DNA from 3 places in the Aminobacter sp. J44 genome. Region 1 is predicted to be linked to each of the others. Evidence: predicted binding sites of a transcription regulator. Region 1 holds the regulator's gene; each other region holds the start of a gene.
The links. Region 1 encodes LexA, which represses DNA repair genes until DNA is damaged. Its sites were predicted from a motif close to TGTTCNNNNTGTGTTCNG; they were not measured.

Region 1 (5,876 bases):
GAGAGAGACCAGCGTGAAGCTGAGCGGCGCACCGCCGGGGATGAGGGCCATGACGCCGGTGATGACGCCAAGGGTAACCGGCGAGGGCACGCCCGCGATCCAGTAGGCCGTGCCGAGAACGATGCCCTCGCCGATCGCGATCAGCGTCATGCCCATGACGGTCGAGCTGATCGTCGCCGGGACCACGCGCGAAATGCGCTCCCAGCGCATCGGCAGGATCCGCTCGCCCAGCGTGTCCACCTGCTTCACGAAGTTCTCCCCGTCCTTGTAGACGAAGAACAGCGCGATCAGCATGAAGAGCAGCGTTAGCAGGAGGTCGAAGAGACCGGTGCCGGCAGCAAGCACGGCGCGGTAGATCGAGCCGATATTCGCGCCGCTGACGATCTGCACCAGTTCGCCCAGCGCGCCCGGATGGCCGATGTAGCGCTGCCACTGCTCGTCGAGCCACGGCCCGATGCCGCCCGGCAGGGTGATCATCCATTCAGGCGGCGGTGAGCCGGTGCGGTTTGCCTCCACCGCCCAGGTGAACCAGACGCCGACTTCCTTGATCGTGTAACTGATGGCGAGCACCACCGGCACGACGAGGAAGGTAAGGATCAGCGCAATTGCGATCGAAGCCGCTAGTGGGCGATTGTTGCCGCAACGGCGCAGCAGGTCGCTGTAGACCGGCCAGCTGGCGAAACCGATCACCAGGGCCGCCAGGACTGGTACCAGAAAGCCATGGAAGAAGTAGATGCCGGCTGCAAACACCAGCACCAGCAGCCACCGCGCCGCCGAAAGAGGCGGTACCAGCGCGATCCGCGTCGGAGTGGCGGAGCCGAGCCAACGCGGTTCCTGCGGTTCGAGTGTCTTTTTCATCGCTTTCCGTCGCCTGATCAGATGGAGGCCAATCTGCAGCGGACGCCCATCAATCTGATGTGTCGCATCCGCGTTCCGACCGGGTCAAGACTCGGCCACCAATGAATGCCCCATACCACCGCATTTTGAGCGGTTTCATGGCACCATCAATGACAAAGGCTCCGGTCTCCAGTTTCCGCTAAAGGATCACCCTTGGATCAGGCTGTCCCCTAAGCCCGGTTTCGACCGCAAAGACGGCGCCAGCGAGCGGCTGGCTCGCAAGCGCTTCTGCAGATAAACCTTCCTGCGCAGTGGTCACGAAAAGCGTGGACCAGTTCGGGCCACCGAAGGCCGGACACGTGATCTGGCTCACCGGAAGCTCGATCCTGAGATCCTCGAGTCCGTTCGGCGCATAGCGCGCGACGGAGGATTTCGCCCAACACGCCACCCAGAGGAAGCCATCCGCATCGAAGATGGCTCCATCTGGACTTGTCGCGACCTGCCGCAGGTCGAGGAAAATCGTCCGGTCGCCCGTCGGCCAGCCGTCCCGGTCCAGTGCCTGGCGCCAGATGATGCGCTCCCGGCTATCAGCAAAACAGGCGAACTTGCCATCCGGCGAAAAGCAGGTGGCGTTGGGAATATCAATACCCGTGTAGAGGGCTCGCAGTTCGCCCCGATAGTAGCGGTAGATGGTGCCTAAGCCCGGTTCCGCCCTGCGTCCCATCGTACCGATCCAGAAGCCCCCTTTCGGGTCTGCCCGACCGTCATTGGTGCGCAGATCTGGCCGATCCGGCTCGATCCGGCAGATCGTCTCCCGCGAGCCGCTTTCGATATTAAAGCGCATCAGGCCGCCAGCCCCCGCTACAAGCAGGTTGTCGTGGTCGATCCAGCCGAGGGCGGAGACCGGCACATCGAAAGTCCACTCGAAGACCTTCTCCTCCTTCCGCGACCGCAGCTTCTGGCCGACGATGTCGACCCAGAAAAGCTGCTCCCTGTCCGGATGCCACAGCGGCCCCTCGCCAAGCGCACAAAGCCGATCATCAAAGACTCTTGGTTCCACCAGCCCCTCCCCTGGAACTTCAATCGAAGCACCTTGTGCCACAACTCGTCGTCTCGTGCAGCAGGGCGCGCGCCTATTAATGATTGCGGAACACAAATGGAACATATAGTGTTTTGTTCAGGGTTTGTTTTTCTGATTCCAAGGGGCGCCCGATGCTTACGCGCAAGCAACACGAACTGCTTCTCTTCATCCATGAGCGGTTGAAGGAGACGGGCATTCCTCCTTCATTCGATGAAATGAAGGAGGCGCTGGACCTTGCGTCCAAGTCGGGCATTCACCGCCTGATCACCGCCCTTGAGGAACGCGGCTTTATCCGCCGCCTACCTAACCGGGCGCGCGCCCTCGAGGTTCTGCGCCTTCCCGACTCGATCGCGCCGGGCCTCAACTCAGCGAAAAAATTCTCGCCGAGCGTGATCCAGGGCAGCTTGGGCAAGGCGCCGGAGCCTGCGCGCGTGCAGGTTCCGAGCAATGACGATGCCGCATCCGGCATCGCCATTCCGGTGATGGGTCGCATTGCAGCGGGCGTTCCGATCAGCGCGATTCAGCTGCAGACCCATTCGATTGCCGTGCCACCGGACATGCTGCGCGGCGGCGAGCACTATGCGCTCGAAGTCAAGGGCGACTCGATGATCGAGGCCGGCATCTTCGATGGCGACACGGTGATCATCCGAAACACCTCATCGGCAACCCCAGGCGACATCGTCGTCGCCCTCGTCGATGACGAGGAAGCAACGCTCAAGCGTTTCCGCCGGAAGGGCGACTCGATTGCGCTGGAAGCTGCGAACCCGGCCTATGAGACCCGCATTTTTGGGCCGGACCGAGTGAAGGTCCAGGGCAGGCTGGTCGGCCTCATCCGTCGCTACTGAACCGTTTCCTTAGTTTCACTGTTCGCGCCGGCCGCACCTTGTGTGGCCGTCGTTCGTTCAGGCAATCCGCGCGCAGCCCGCGAGAAGCGGCGATGATCATGCCACGGCCGGTATGGCATGCTGATGGCGTGCCGGATTTGCGCCCGACCTTGCGCGTCAAATCGAACTTCGGCTGCACCGTATAACGCCAGATCGCGCGTGGTGAGCGTCAACGTGCCTGAGCCCGCGCAGGGATCGCTCGATGTAGCATCGGCGAGCACGAGCAGCGCCGCCAGCCCGCACGCATCACGTGCCGCGTCCTCATCTGCCGTGTAGACAATCGTGTTTCCGTTTTCATGGCGGGCGGTGCAGGTCTTTCCTGAACAGATGAAGCCGTGTTCGAGCGAGTTGTCTTCGGCTTGCGGCCGCACTACCGTGGTTGCCCGCATCGCGCGCTGCCAATTTTCAAGCGCAAAGCCGCGCGGTCGCGACTGGTTGACGGCAACAGCCCCGTCCGACAGGCGCATCGCAACGAGCCTGCCGTCCTCGGCGATCAGGACGTCCGGTCGGGCGTCAACAAGAACAAGTACTGTCAGGCCTGCGGCGATCGGCGCTGCTGCCAGCCAGCGCAGGGACGTCTGCGACATCGTCAGGATTGCGAGGCCAGCGGCCAACAAGAGGACAGAAGCGCCGGGAATTGCACCGGTAGAGTCGTAGAACGAACGCTCCGCGAGCCACTGCGCGACCGTGATAACCGCCGCGATCCCCTCGCCCATCGCAAGCAGCGGGAGGGCGTCAAGCCCGAGCGGCATCAGGATCGACGCGGCAACCGCCATCGGCATCACCACCACCGACACGATCGGCATCGCCGCAAGATTGGCGAACAGGCCGAGTGGCGAAACTTGCTGAAAATGCCACGCGCTAAAAAGGGCCGTCGCACCCCCGGCGATGATCGATGTCGCGGCGAGGGCGATGGCAGCGGCGAAGGAGTACCGTACAATTCGTCCCGGAAAGGACGGCGTACTGCGCCGGCGTCGCGGCTCCTGTCCAGCGCGGTAGCTAGTCCAGGCAGCGTAAGACGCGACGAGTGCGGCGGTTGCTGCGAAAGACATCTGGAAGGAAGGTCCTGCCACCTCATGCGGCGAGATCAGCAAGATGATGATCGCCGAGATGGCGAGATTGCGCATGGTGAGCGCCGCGCGGTCGAACACGATCGCCAGCAGCATGACCGCAAGCATGATGAAGCTGCGCTGCGCCGCGACATCCGCCCCGGAGATGAGCAGGTAGAAGGCGGCGGCTAGCAGAGCGATCACCGCCGCATATTTCTTCACCGGCCGCCGCATCGCGAAATTGGGAGCGAGCGCGAAGACGCTGCGCAGTGCGACCATCAGCGTGCCGCCGACAAGGGCCATGTGCAGGCCGGAGATTGAAATGACGTGGTAGAGGCCAGTGATGCGCAGCGCCTCGTTGATCTGCTCCGGAATGCCGGCGCGGATGCCGGTGATCAGAGCGGCTGCAATGGCTCCTTCCGGACCGCCAATCGTCTCGGTGATCCGCGCGGCCATCTTCTGGCGTAGGGTTTGGACCCACGCCATTCCGCGCATCCAGAGGGCCGGCTCGGGCCTCTCGCCCTCCACAATCTCGGGAGCGCCCATGAAGAAGCCGATTGCACCGATGCCCGAAAAGTAACTCTGAAACGAGAAGTCATAGCTGTACGGCCGTACCGGACCCGAGGGCGAGATAAGCCTGACGACGCTTTCGATGACCTCTCCTATTCCGGCATTTTCCGGCATCGAACTCGCAGTGACACGTACGATGTCCGGCGCATAGCGCAGCACGGGCCGCCGGGTGTCGAGGACCCGAAGCGTCAGTCTCACCCGCCCGGAAGCCTGTTGCTCGATCAACTCCACGCGGCCGGTCAGCCTTGTGGTTACCTCCGAGCCGAGGATGCGCGTGCCTGCTGTAAGCGTTTCAATCTTGGCGCTCACAGCACCGCTGGCAACGAGCAGCCCTGACATGGCCAGCAGACGCCAGGCGAAGTGTGTGCGCAGCCACCAACAGAGACTCAGGAGGCCGAAGACGAGCGCAGTGAGCGGAAGAAGGGTGGGCTCGTGCGGCAGGGCGAAATAGGTGAGCGCCCCGGCACCAATAAAGACCGGAATACAAAGAAACGGCGTCCCGCGATCAATTTCAGCTTCAAACGCCGCGCGCGCTTCTTGTGATATCCGTCCAATCGCGGGCCTTTCCGAGGCGCGTGCGCCAGCTTATCCGGCCTCTTCTGCCGAAAATTTGGCTCCGGGCACCATCGGTTCGCGCGAGATCGGTCCCGCCGAAGAACAGGCGGCGCTCGTCAATTTCCGCATGCTCCTCCCCGCCCATGCCGCGTTTCCCAGCCCCGTAGGCGCTTGCACGATGAGGTCGCTATGCTACATGAGCGCCAGACAAATACCATCGGCCGTTCAACGGCCAGTTTTCTCATGGATGGATCCCGTGTCCGACAAGGTTGTCACCCGCTTCGCGCCCTCACCTACCGGCTTCCTGCACATTGGTGGTGCGCGCACCGCGCTCTTCAACTGGCTTTATGCCAACCACACCGGCGGCATCATGCTGCTGCGCATCGAGGATACCGACCGTGAGCGCTCGACCGAGGCGGCAACCCGGGCGATCCTCGACGGTCTGAAGTGGCTCGGGCTCGAGTGGGAAGGCGAGCCGATCTCGCAGTATCAGCGCGCCGACCGTCACCGCGAGGTGGCCGAGGAACTCGTCCGCATGGGCAAGGCGTATTACTGTTATGCGACCCCGCAGGAGCTCGAGGAGATGCGCGAGAAGGCTCGCGCAGAGGGACGCCCGCCGCGCTATGACGGCCGCTGGCGCGACCGCGATCCGTCCGAGGCACCGGCCGGCGTGAAGCCCGCGATCCGCATCAAGGCGCCTCAGGAAGGCGAGACGATCGTCTACGACAAGGTGCAGGGCGAGGTCCGCTTCCCGAACAAGGATCTCGACGATTTCATCATCCTGCGCTCGGACGGCAACCCGACCTACATGCAAGCCGTGGTCGTTGATGACCATGACATGGGCGTCACCCACATCATTCGCGGCGACGACCATCTGACGAATGCCGCACGTCAGACCAT
Region 2 (5,876 bases), on a different contig from region 1:
GGTCGACCAGCTCCTGCAGCAGCTCGAGCAGCTTCGCGACGTCGTGGAAGTGAAGGCCCGTCGTCGGTTCGTCGAGGATGTAGAGCGTCTTGCCGGTCGCCTTGCGGGACAGTTCCTTGGCGAGCTTGATGCGCTGCGCCTCGCCGCCTGACAGCGTCGTCGCCTGCTGGCCGATGCGGATGTAGCCGAGGCCCACCTTGTGCAGCGTCGCCAGCTTGTCGCGCACCGCCGGAACTGCCGAGAAGAACTCAACGCCTTCCTCCACGGTCATGTCGAGCACGTCGGCGATCGACTTGCCCTTGAACTGCACCTCGAGCGTCTCGCGGTTGTAGCGCTTGCCGTGGCAGACGTCGCAGGTCACGTACACGTCCGGCAGGAAGTGCATCTCGATCTTGATGACGCCGTCGCCCTGGCAGGCTTCACAGCGGCCGCCTTTGACGTTGAACGAGAAGCGGCCCGCCTGGTAGCCACGCGCCTTGGCCTCCGGCAGTCCCGCGAACCAGTCGCGGATGTGGGTAAAGGCGCCGGTATAGGTTGCCGGGTTCGAGCGCGGCGTACGACCGATCGGCGACTGGTCGATGTCGATGACCTTGTCGATGAATTCGAGACCCTCGATCCGGTCGTGGTCGGCGGGGTGCTCGCGCGATCCCATGATGCGGCGCGATGCCGCCTTGAACAGCGTCTCGATCAGGAAGGTCGACTTGCCGCCGCCGGACACGCCGGTCACGGCCGTGAATGTACCGAGCGGAATTTCCGCCGTCACGTTCTTCAGGTTGTTGCCACGGGCGCCGACGACGCGGATGTACTTGCCCTTCTTGGGCTTGCGGCGTTCGCCCGGCACGGCAATTCCCATTTCGCCCGACAGGTACTTGCCGGTGAGCGAGTTCGGGTTGGCCATGATCTCGGAGGGGGTGCCCTGCGCCACCACCTGGCCGCCATGGACGCCGGCAGCCGGACCGATGTCGACCACGTAGTCGGCGTGCAGGATCGCGTCCTCGTCGTGTTCGACGACGATGACGGTGTTGCCAAGGTCGCGCAGGTGCTTCAGCGTGTCGAGCAGCCGCGCGTTGTCGCGCTGGTGCAGGCCGATCGACGGCTCGTCCAGCACGTAGAGCACGCCGGTGAGGCCCGAACCGATCTGCGAGGCGAGGCGGATGCGCTGGCTCTCGCCGCCCGACAGTGTGCCCGAGTTGCGCGACAGCGTGAGGTAGTCGAGGCCTACGTCGTTCAGGAAGCGCAGGCGCTCGCGGATCTCCTTGAGAACGCGCACCGCGATCTCATTCTGCTTGTCGGACAAGAGGCCGGGCAGCCCACGGAACCACTCGTCCGCCTTGCGGATCGACATTTCAGTGACCTGGCCGATGTGCAGCCCACCAATCTTGACCGCCAGCGCCTCCGGCTTCAGGCGATAGCCGTTGCAGGCAGGGCAGGGCGTCGCCGACATGTAGCGCTCGATCTCCTCGCGCATCCAGGCGGAGTCGGTCTCCTTCCAGCGGCGGTCGAGATTGGTGACGACGCCCTCGAAGGTCTTCGTCGTCTTGTAGGCGCGGGTGCCGTCGTCGTACGAGAACTCGATCTTGCGGTCGCCGGTGCCATGCAGGATGGCGTGCTTGGCTTCCTCGCTCAGATCGCGCCAGCGGTCGCCGACCTTGAAGCCGTAGGCCTTGCCGAGCGCTTCCAGCGTCTGCAGGTAATAGGGCGAAGAGGACTTCGCCCACGGGGCGATCGCGCCCTCGCGCAGCGAGACGTGCTCTTCGGGAACGACGAGGTTCGGGTCGATGGCGCGCTGCGAACCGAGGCCGTCACAGGCAGGGCAGGCGCCAAACGGGTTATTAAACGAGAACAGGCGCGGCTCGATCTCCGGGATCGTGAAACCCGAAACCGGGCAGGCGAACTTTTCGGAGAACAGGATGCGCTCGTGCGTGTCGTTCTTCGACTTGTTCACGCCGTCGGCGCTGGTCTGGTCAGCCGGCAGCGGCTTGTCCGCGAACTCGGCGATGGCGAGGCCATCCGCGAGCCGCAGCGCGGTTTCCAGCGAGTCCGCAAGGCGCGAAGCGATGTCGCTGCGCACCACAAGGCGGTCGACCACCACGTCGATGTCATGCTTGTACTTCTTGTCGAGCGCGGGAACATCAGCGATCTCGTAATAGGTGCCGTCGACCTTGACGCGCTGAAAGCCCTTCTTCTGCAGCTCGGCGAATTCCTTGCGGTATTCGCCCTTGCGGCCGCGCACGATCGGCGCGCTGATATAGAGGCGCGTGCCTTCCTCGAGCTCAAGGATGCGGTCGACCATCTGGCTGACCGTCTGGCTCTCGATCGGCAGGCCGGTGACCGGCGAGTAGGGCACGCCCGCACGCGCAAACAACAGGCGCATGTAGTCGTAGATCTCGGTGACGGTGCCGACCGTCGAACGCGGGTTCTTCGACGTCGTCTTCTGCTCGATGGAGATTGCCGGCGACAGGCCGTCGATCTGGTCGACGTCCGGCTTCTGCATCATCTCGAGGAACTGGCGCGCATAGGCCGAGAGGCTCTCGACATAGCGGCGCTGGCCTTCCGCGTAGATCGTGTCGAAGGCGAGCGACGACTTGCCGGAGCCCGATAGTCCCGTCATCACGATCAGGCTGTCACGCGGCAGGTCCAGATCGATGTTCTTGAGGTTGTGCTCGCGCGCGCCGTGGATGGAAATGAATTTATGGTCAGCCATGAGCCGTCCGTCGCCCTGCCAGGTGGTTGAGGCCGGCATCGGACCGGCCGAACCTATATGGTACTTGTGATGCTCCCCGTCGAGCCTGACCGAGGTAGGCGGATAGAGCTTCTCGCGCGTTCCAGCCCGAAGCGCAAGAAAAAAGAACAGAGAGCGAACGACTTCCTGACAGTGTTATGGCAGGAGCCCGCCCGGAGGAACAGTCGGGGATCACGAATTGTTTCGCTCGACCCTTTGCGGGTTGACCTTGCGACACGGCATCTTAGACTCACACCTGTTGGATGAGCTCGCGGAGCTACCGCTCGCAGAAACCTCGGAGGCGCGAGGTATGCGGCTCAGCTTGAAGCCACCAACACAGGATGAAACCTAGCACGGAGGGAGGCATGACCCCGCCTGACCAACGTTATAGGCTTCGCCCCGTAGCGAAGCCACAGTAGTCCAAACCCTGGATTTGTGGCGCTGGCCCGCTTGAACCAGCGGAGTTGGCTACTGCTTCACCCACAATTTGGCTCATAGTCGGATCTTCGGGCAGCGGCCCGAGACGCATCCGAATTAATTCCGGCAGTTCCGTGCCGGTACAGGGAACAGAGGTTCCTATGGCCCCGTCTGGATCTTGAGTGATCGGCGGGGCCCTATCTTTTGCTGGCGAGTGTGGGAGTTCGCAGCACCATGGTTGCTGCCAGGTCAATGATCTGGTAAAGAACAAAGAGCGAACAATATAACTGTGGACGAGATGCGCCGGCCCCGAAGCGGGCGGCGCACCGCCGGCCCACTTGTTCTAAGGTGCAGAACATTTCTTTGGTTTCGGACGAGCGCAGGAGAGAGTCATGGCCGGCAGTGTGAATAAGGTCATTCTGGTAGGAAATCTGGGCGCCGATCCCGAAATCCGGCGCCTGAATTCGGGTGATCCGGTCGTCAATCTCCGCATCGCAACCTCGGAGACCTGGCGCGACAAGATGTCGGGCGAGCGCCGCGAAAAGACCGAGTGGCACAATGTCGTGATCTTCAACGACAACCTTGCCAAGGTCGCGGAGCAGTATCTTAAGAAGGGCATGAAGGTTTACGTGGAGGGCTCGCTGCAGACCCGCAAGTGGACCGACCAGCAGGGCCAAGACCGGTACACGACCGAGGTTGTGCTGCAGAAATTCCGCGGCGAGCTGCAGATGCTCGACAGCCGCGGCGAGGGCGGCGGCCAGGTCGGCTATGACCGTGGCGGCCAGGGCAGCAGCCGTGGTGGTGACTTCGGCTACTCCGGCGCCGGCGATGATCGCGGCGGCTCGGGCGGCGGCGGCGGTGGCGGCTACTCGCGCGACCTCGACGACGAGATTCCGTTCTAAGAACGTCTCAGGCTTCTGAAAGAGGGCTGCGCCTGCAGCCACGAAAGCCCTGCCGATCATCCGGCGGGGCTTTTTGCATTGGAATGGCATTTTCGCGGCAGTCGAAGTCAGCGTTACCGGTGCGTAGGCCAGAGGTAACGGTCCCGGCTTACGCCACCACAGCTCCACCGCTGCGATAGACGGCGATGTCAGCCATGACCCCCAGCTCCTTTATGAAGGCCTGCGGGTCGAAGCCTTCGGCAGTCTGGCGGGCGAGGGCGGCCTGACGCGCCGCTTTATAGGCGGCCTCGTCACGCCACTGTACGAAGGTGACGACGTTGAACTGCCCCGGTCCATCGAACTGTTCGAGGATCAGGTTCCGCTCGCAGCCATCGGCTTGGTCCAGCGCGTCATGGGTCTTCTTCACCCGCTCGAGAAAGCGGTCGAGCGACTGCGGCGGGACGATGAACTTGTCGACGCGATAAAGGGGGGAGGCAGACATGGCGTTCTCCTTCAACCGACCGCTTGATTAAATCAGATTGACAACATATTGTCAAAAAGGAAGCGGGAGAACACGTCGTGTCAGCTACCTCCGAAGACCTTGGCCAGCTGGTGCTGGAAGTCTTTCGCCTCAACGGCAGCCTGCTCGCCGCCGGCGACGAGGTGGTTGGTGCGTTTGGGCTGACGAGTGCGCGCTGGCAGATCCTCGGCGCAGTGATGCGAAAGTCGGAGGGCCAGACCGTCGCCCAGATCGCCCGCGAGGCTGGCGTCACGCGTCAGGCAGTCCAGCGCATCGCGAACGCGCTAGCCGGCGAGGGGCTGCTGGTCACGGTTGATAACCCGCGCGACAGGCGCGCACCGCTGCTTGAGGTCACCGATAGGGGGCGTGATATCTACCGTCAGGCAGATGGCGCGCGCCGCAAGTGGCTGGGGGCAATCGCCGGAGACGTTGCAGCAGAGGATCTCGCTGCTGCAGTTAGTCTGCTGCGGCGATTGAGAGGTTCTCTCGAAGCCGCGGGCTGAGGAACTACCGGTCGGCGACGACCGCTGCCGGTCTTATCCGGTCGAGCACCTTCTGCAGCAGGCGCTTTCCCTCGGTCAAGGCGGCCGGGAACAGGAAGTAAACACTCGCCAGCCAGCACAGGCTGATCGCGCAGCCCGCAATCACGAGCCTGACCAGCGGCGCATGATCGGCAGCCGCGTCGAAGGCGATGTACCCCGCGACTCCGGTTGCTCCCGCGAGCAGGATGACCCGCGAAAACTGTCCGGCCAGTTGGCCGAGCGTGACGTCGATCTGCGACGTCACCAGCGGCCAGCGCATCATCGTCGCCACCAGAGCCACGAAGATAAATCCGATCGCCACGGCCTCGAGACCGTGCGCCACCGTGACGAAGGTGACGGCGACGGTGAGCCCATCGATGATGACGGCGTAGATGAACCAGGTTCCCGGCTTGCCGAGGCCGTAGAGCAGGCCGTGATCGAGGGCAGCGCCGATGGTCATGATGCCGGCAATCGCAAAGCCCTGTGCCGCGCCGATGCTCGGCTGCCACTGCGGGCCGAAGATGACCGGCACGAGAAGCGGCGCGCAAACCGCGATGAACACCATGATCGGCGTCACCAGCGCATAGGCCACCGCCTGCGCCATGTCGTAAGCCGACGCGATCCTCTTACGGTCCACCCGAAGCTGCGAGAACACCACCGTCGAGACCGGCGTGATGGCCGTGACGGTAAGGTCCTGCGCAACCTGGATCAGCCGCTGCGCGACGTTGAGATAACCAAGTCCGTTGAGGCCAAGCGTTGCGGCGACGATCGTGTTCTCGGCCGAGGCCCGCGCCATGGCCGTGAATTCAACCGCG
Region 3 (5,876 bases), on a different contig from region 1:
CACTGCCGCCTTCCGGCGTGAACTTGATCGCGTTCGAGACGAGGTTGATCAGTATCTGCTGGACGGCGCGTTGATCGCCGAGCACCGCGCTCAGGCCGTCCGGGATCTTCGCCGACAGGTTGACGCCCTTGTCCTGCGCCTGCGGGTTCAGCATGGCGCAGCACAGCTCCGCGGTCGGACGCAGTTCGAACGGTTCAACGACGATCTCGTAGGAGCCCGACTCGATCTTCGACACGTCGAGGATCGCATTGACCACGGAAAGCAGATGATTGCCTGCCTCTCGGATCAGCGACACCTGCTCCGACTGCTTGTCGGACAGCGGGCCCGAGATCGCCGGGTGCAGCAGCATGTCGGAGAAGCCGATGATGGCGTTGAGCGGCGTGCGCAGCTCGTGGCTGACGGCAGCCAGGAACCGGCTCTTGGCAACTTCGATCTGGCCCGCCTTCTCGCGAGCCTCGGTCAGTTCTTCGCGCAGCGCGCCATACTCACCGCCATCGCGAATCAGCACGCTCACCGTTTCAGCGTCTTCATGCGTCCGCACGATCTCAATCTCGAACGGGCGGTAGTATGCACCGCCGCCGGCAGACGGCATGCGGATGCGCGCGGTGCAATGGCTTGCCTTGCCCGTGTCGCGTGTGGAAGCCAGCGCGCACATGAAGGCGACCCGGTCGGCGACATGGATGCGGTCGAACAGGCCAGTGCCGAGCAGCAGCGACGGATCGAGCCCAAGCAGCTCGGCCGCCTGCGCGGACGCGTTCACCGCCTCGCCATTGCGGCCAACACGGATGATCGCCGCATTGAAGCATTCTTCCGGCAGCAGGTCCGGTGCGACCCTGACGACGTTGCCGGCATCAGCACCATTCAGCGCACGTAGCGCGAGTGTCGCGGCATAGAGCACCGGCGACAGCCACAGCCAGCCCTGCCCTGCGGTCCAGGCTGCCTCAGGCGCGACGATCGCCGCACTGCAGACTGCCACCGCGGCAGCGGCCAGACCGAAATAGCCTGCCTTACGCGAGCGGGTAATCCAATACGTCTCGATCGGAAGTGCAGCCAGTAGCATCGCGGCCGGGGTACCGAGACCGCCGGCGAAACCGACTGCGAGCGAAAGCGCGACCGTTGCGAGAACCAGCGCCGCGACGCCTGCCTCCCGCGCGCGACCACGCGTCGAAAGAAGCAGCGCGCAAAGCCAGGTGAGGCCCACGGCAACACAAAGTGCGGAAACAGCAGTGAGAAGCCCGAAAGCAGATGCGGCTGCCTGCGCGATCAGCGGAGCAGCAACGAAGGGTCCAGCCAGCAGAACAGCGAGAAGACGGCAGTGTTCTGCCTTCTTCTCGTCAGTCGCCGAGGGATGAAGCAGGCGTTCGCAGCCTGCCTGCAGCCCCTCGAACCAGCGACCTGATCTGGTTGCTTCTGAACTCAACTCAACGCACCCGTACAACGTCCGCTTTGCGGATCGAACTCTTTGTCCGGAACCTCGCATCTGCGGTTTAAGGAATGAATAAACGCGAGGCCGAACCGGGGCCCGAAATGCCCTCGGGAAGCCATTAGCGGCGAGGAATTTGCCGCATGGTAAACAGAGGGTAAGTTGCTAGTCCGCAGCCGCTAGTCATGGCGCTTCCGCGCCTTTCGGACGAAAATTACAAGTTATCTCAATTTGTTGGGACAGGCCGCGGCGGGCCGAAAGCGAGGCTCGAAACGCCTGAAAACGCGCCTTCGGGCCCGATACATAAAATTTGAGTCAACTTTGCCGCAAATGTCACTCGTCATCTCAAGCGGGCATTTCAGGTTGCCCTGCATTATGAGCCCATGACAGGCGGAGCACCGCGTCCGCCAGACAGTCGAGGGTGCAACATGGGTTTCCTGATCAAGTCCGCTTTCTGGCTTTCCATCGTCCTGCTGCTCATCCCGTTCGGCACGAATTCCGACGACGAGCCGACGATCGGTGCAGTCGAGGCCTTCCTGGCCGCCCGCGCGCTGGTGGATGACATGTCGAGTCTGTGCGAACGCCGCCCGGATGTCTGCGAGGTTGGCCGCGCTGCCATGCAGACGATCGGCATCCGCGCCCGCGAAACCGCCCGCATCGCCTACACGACGCTCGACGAGCACTTCGGCAAGGACGCTCAGGAGGTCGAGATCGTCACCGGTTCCGTGCCGGCACAGCCGCAGCCGGAAGAAGCCGAGGCGGCCGAGTAATCTGCAGATCCGCGCTTTTCGGGTGACGGCCGCGCATCCACGCACTATATCGCGGTCATGACCACGACTATTGACTCCATCCGCGAAGACTTTTCCTTCCTTGACGACTGGGAGGAACGCTACCGTTACGTGATCGAGCTGGGTGGAGATCTCGAGCCCTACCCGGAAGAGGCACGCGACGACGCCCACAAGGTTCCGGGCTGTGTCAGCCAGGTGTGGCTTTACACCACGCGCGGAACAGGAGCCGATCCGGAGCTCACCTTCCGTGGCGATTCAGACGCCCACATCGTTCGCGGCCTCGTGGCAATCGTCCTTGCCCTCTACTCCGGCCAGAAAGCCTCCAGGATTCTCGAGATCGACGCCGAAGAGACGCTGCGTGCGCTCGGCCTCGACGAGCATCTGACGCCGCAGCGTGCCAACGGCCTTCGCTCGATGATCCGCCGTATCCGTGCCGAGGCGGAAAAGGCACTCGCCGCTTCCGCCGCCTGATCTCATCTGATGGCCGGGCGGTAGTCCGCTGCTCCCCAATGCAGGATCGGCCTTGCCTCGCGGCTTGCCCGCGTTTCCGGTTCGTAGTGCCGTGCCAACGCCGACAATGCCGACTTCAGCACCACCTTCGCCGAGCGCACCGGCCAGCCGCGTTCGGCCTCGACGGTTTCCAGACCTTTCAGGAAACAACACACGTCGATCAGGACGCCGGCGAGTTCAGGCCCTACCGCTTCGATCGCCTTTTCAACCCGCTGCCGCGCGGCCAGCGCCCTCATCGACAGGTCCTCGCCGCCGTTCCGCCACTGGCCTGAAGCTCCGGAGGCACCTCCCAGCGAGCCCCAGTTGATGCCGAGTCGTGGTATGATCCGCCCGTAGGTATAATCTTTCCGCAGCCGTTCTCCCGCCCGATACTCGCGCTCGTCGAGAAACCGCCTACCGTTGCGGTCGCGCCTGCGCCAGAGCAGGTCGAGTGGACTTTCGTTCTGGTTGACGATCACCCGCTCGGCGCCCGAGGCCCTCACCACGCTCGCAACTTCTCGCTCTTGATGCTGGGTAGCGTGCGCATCCGCCGGCGCTTCCGCCCGCTTGGCCGCCTTTCTGCCCACCTCGGTCAGCGCGACGGCCTCGCCGGTCATGGTAAGAAGTTCTGCGCGGGCAAGGCTCGCGAGCACGTCCGCCTCCTCGCCGATGACGCCCCTGTCGCCGCCGTCGAGCAGCACCCTGCCCTTCGTTGCCGCTGATTGCAGGCGCGCGCTTCCCTTTGCGAGGAAGGCCAAGAGCCTCCTCTGCCGCTTTTCATCGATCATCAGATAACCTCGTTGCCGCGTCCTTCCGTGAGGCCAAAGGCGGCCGCGATCACGCGTTCGGTAATGGAGACAATGCGGTCGAACTCAAGGTCGTCGCGCATGTCCTCGATCTGGTGGCAGGCATACAGAACCGTCGTCCGGTCGCGCCCAAAGCCGTGGCCGACGTCGCGCATGCTGAGCGCTAGCGTAACATGCGCCACGTACATCGCGATCTGCGTGACGCGAGCGATGTCGGCGGTCGACCGCCGCGGATTGCGCAGATCCTTGCTGCTGACGCTGAACAGCGCCGATGTGATGTCGATCACCGCATCGCAGATAGAAATGACGCGCTCTGACCGCGGCAGCTTGGCGAGCCCCGTTGTCCTGGCATCCCGCACGGGGTTCCTGCGGCTGCGGCCTTCTGCTGCTTCCGGGTTGCCACCCAACAGCACCGGCTGCTGGCAGCTTTCGCAGTATTCCCTCTCTGACTGTCTCGCCTGCTTCGCGGTCGTCGATCGCACGTTGAGCACCCCGTTGAAATAGGAATGCTTTCTTATATTCGATCAACGGGAGAGTGTGAACAAATCGAGAACAAATAGCTTAATGAAACGAACTCTTGCTGGAATTCATTTCGCTTTTTCCTCCGAACCCTCGCCACACTGCCGGAACTTATCCACTCGCTTCCAGGCCCCCCCAGAGTCCCCATCAGATAACCGACGAGGCATTCTGATGAACACTTTGCAGGACGAGATCCGCGCTTTCCGGCAGCGCAGGTCAGGCGAACACGACCACGCCCGACAGTTGATGGCGCTGCAGCTCTGCGCTGGCATGGACATGGAAAAAGCTCTGGAAGCGGATGGCGCGGAGCAGGAGCGGATCATCCTGCGCCTGCAGCGTCTGCTTGAGCGCGAGCGATTGCGCGGTATGCGCCGGCACTGGAGCTACGACCTCAACCGCCACATCTCGCTCAAGCAGGCGCTCGACCTGTTCCGCGCGCGGGCGGGCATAAAGCAAAAAGGGCAGCGATCTTTCGACCGCTGCCCTTTGGGCTCCAGCGTGACTGGATAATTCTTACTTTGCCTTGCGGCCGAGACCCATCTTCTTCGCCAGGTCCGAACGCGCTCGCGCGTAGTTCGGCGCGACCATCGGGTAGTTGGGGTCGAGGCCCCACTTCTCGCGGTACTGGTCGGGCGTCATGCCGTAGTGAGTCATCAGGTGACGCTTCAGCGACTTGAACTTCTTGCCGTCCTCGAGACAGATCAGGTAGTCGTCGTGGATCGACTTCTTCGGGTTAACCGCAGGCTTCTGCTTGTCGGTAGGAGCCTGTTCAACGGCGCCTTCTACCCGGCCAAGTGCAGCGTACACGTCTGCGATGAGGTTTGGCAGCTCACCGACCGGAACCGGATTGTTGCTGACGTAAGCGGAAACAACATCCGCGGTGAGCTCAATGAGCATTTCGCCATTTCTGGCGACAGTCTCGTTCGTATCCATTTTGGCCCCAATATTGGAATGTTAGTCATTTCCGCGGGCGATCTGGTGCCCGGAGGAAGACGCTGCAGCGGGTGCGTTGGCCACACCTTCCGATTCGCATCGTCACGGCATAAATGGTACTCTACGAAGAGTAAGTCAATTCAAAACTTGCGATTTTTTCCGTGAACCAAGTGGAAAACCAGTATTGGGACGGGCCACTAGTTGCGGCATTTGGTCGACGGGCGATTTAGACCACTGGCCGATAACTCTGACATTTGCCCGCAAATGCTGCAATTGACGATTTTTCGTCCTTGTGCAGCGATTGGATCAGAGGATATTCGCTAACCTGACAATTCTAGGAAGCCGCTATGTCCATTAGATCATCCAACTTTCTCCGAAAAGATGCACCTTTGCCGCACCGCAAGAAGTTCGTCCACACCGCACACGGAATTTCGCGGCAGGACGACTACGCGTGGCTTCGAGCGGATAATTGGCAGGAAGTGTTTCTTGCGCCGGATAAGCTGGATCCCGAGATCCGCGCTCACCTTGATGCTGAGAACGCCTACCAGCAATTGTTGATGGCCGACACAGCTGAACTGCGTAAGACCCTCTTCGAGGAGATGAGGGGCCGCATCAAGGAAGATGATTCAAGCGTACCAATGAGGGATGGCCCCTACGCCTATGGTACGTCCTTCGTCACCGGTGGCGAACATCCGAGGTACTTCCGCATTCCGCGTGACGGCGGCGACCAGCAGATCCTGCTCGATGGTGATGCCGAGGCAAAGGACCTTGCCTATTTCCGCATCGGCGGCGTTGACCACTCCGGCGACCACAAGCGCCTTTTGTGGGGCTATGATGACAAGGGATCCGAGTTCTACACGCTGAAGGTCCGTGACCTCGACAGCGGCACCGACCTGCCGGACGCGATCAGCAACACCG

Region 2: the regulator LexA is predicted to act here: its motif matches at 2,847-2,864, upstream of uvrA (excinuclease ABC subunit UvrA).
Region 3: the regulator LexA is predicted to act here: its motif matches at 4,044-4,061, upstream of L610_RS20420 (cytoplasmic protein).

Annotation. Positions count from the first base shown of each region.
Region 1 is NZ_VLJG01000023.1:125,812-131,687, forward strand. Features, by position in the region: gene L610_RS10895 (AI-2E family transporter) at 1-858, opposite strand, end outside; gene L610_RS10900 (SMP-30/gluconolactonase/LRE family protein) at 1,037-1,897, opposite strand; gene lexA (transcriptional repressor LexA) at 2,050-2,763, shown strand; gene L610_RS10910 (ComEC/Rec2 family competence protein) at 2,757-4,976, opposite strand; gene gltX (glutamate--tRNA ligase) at 5,233-5,876, shown strand, end outside.
Region 2 is NZ_VLJG01000045.1:45,705-51,580, forward strand. Features, by position in the region: gene uvrA (excinuclease ABC subunit UvrA) at 1-2,704, opposite strand, end outside; gene L610_RS15030 (single-stranded DNA-binding protein) at 3,532-4,041, shown strand; gene L610_RS15035 (antibiotic biosynthesis monooxygenase) at 4,190-4,522, opposite strand; gene L610_RS15040 (MarR family winged helix-turn-helix transcriptional regulator) at 4,600-5,043, shown strand; gene L610_RS15045 (lipopolysaccharide biosynthesis protein) at 5,048-5,876, opposite strand, start outside.
Region 3 is NZ_VLJG01000006.1:86,819-92,694, forward strand. Features, by position in the region: gene L610_RS03580 (HAMP domain-containing sensor histidine kinase) at 1-1,420, opposite strand, end outside; gene L610_RS03585 (DUF5330 domain-containing protein) at 1,852-2,193, shown strand; gene L610_RS03590 (SufE family protein) at 2,251-2,682, shown strand; gene L610_RS03595 (DUF6456 domain-containing protein) at 2,685-3,488, opposite strand; gene L610_RS20415 (helix-turn-helix domain-containing protein) at 3,488-3,988, opposite strand; gene L610_RS20420 (cytoplasmic protein) at 4,197-4,535, shown strand; gene L610_RS03610 (MucR family transcriptional regulator) at 4,539-4,958, opposite strand; gene L610_RS03615 (S9 family peptidase) at 5,306-5,876, shown strand, end outside.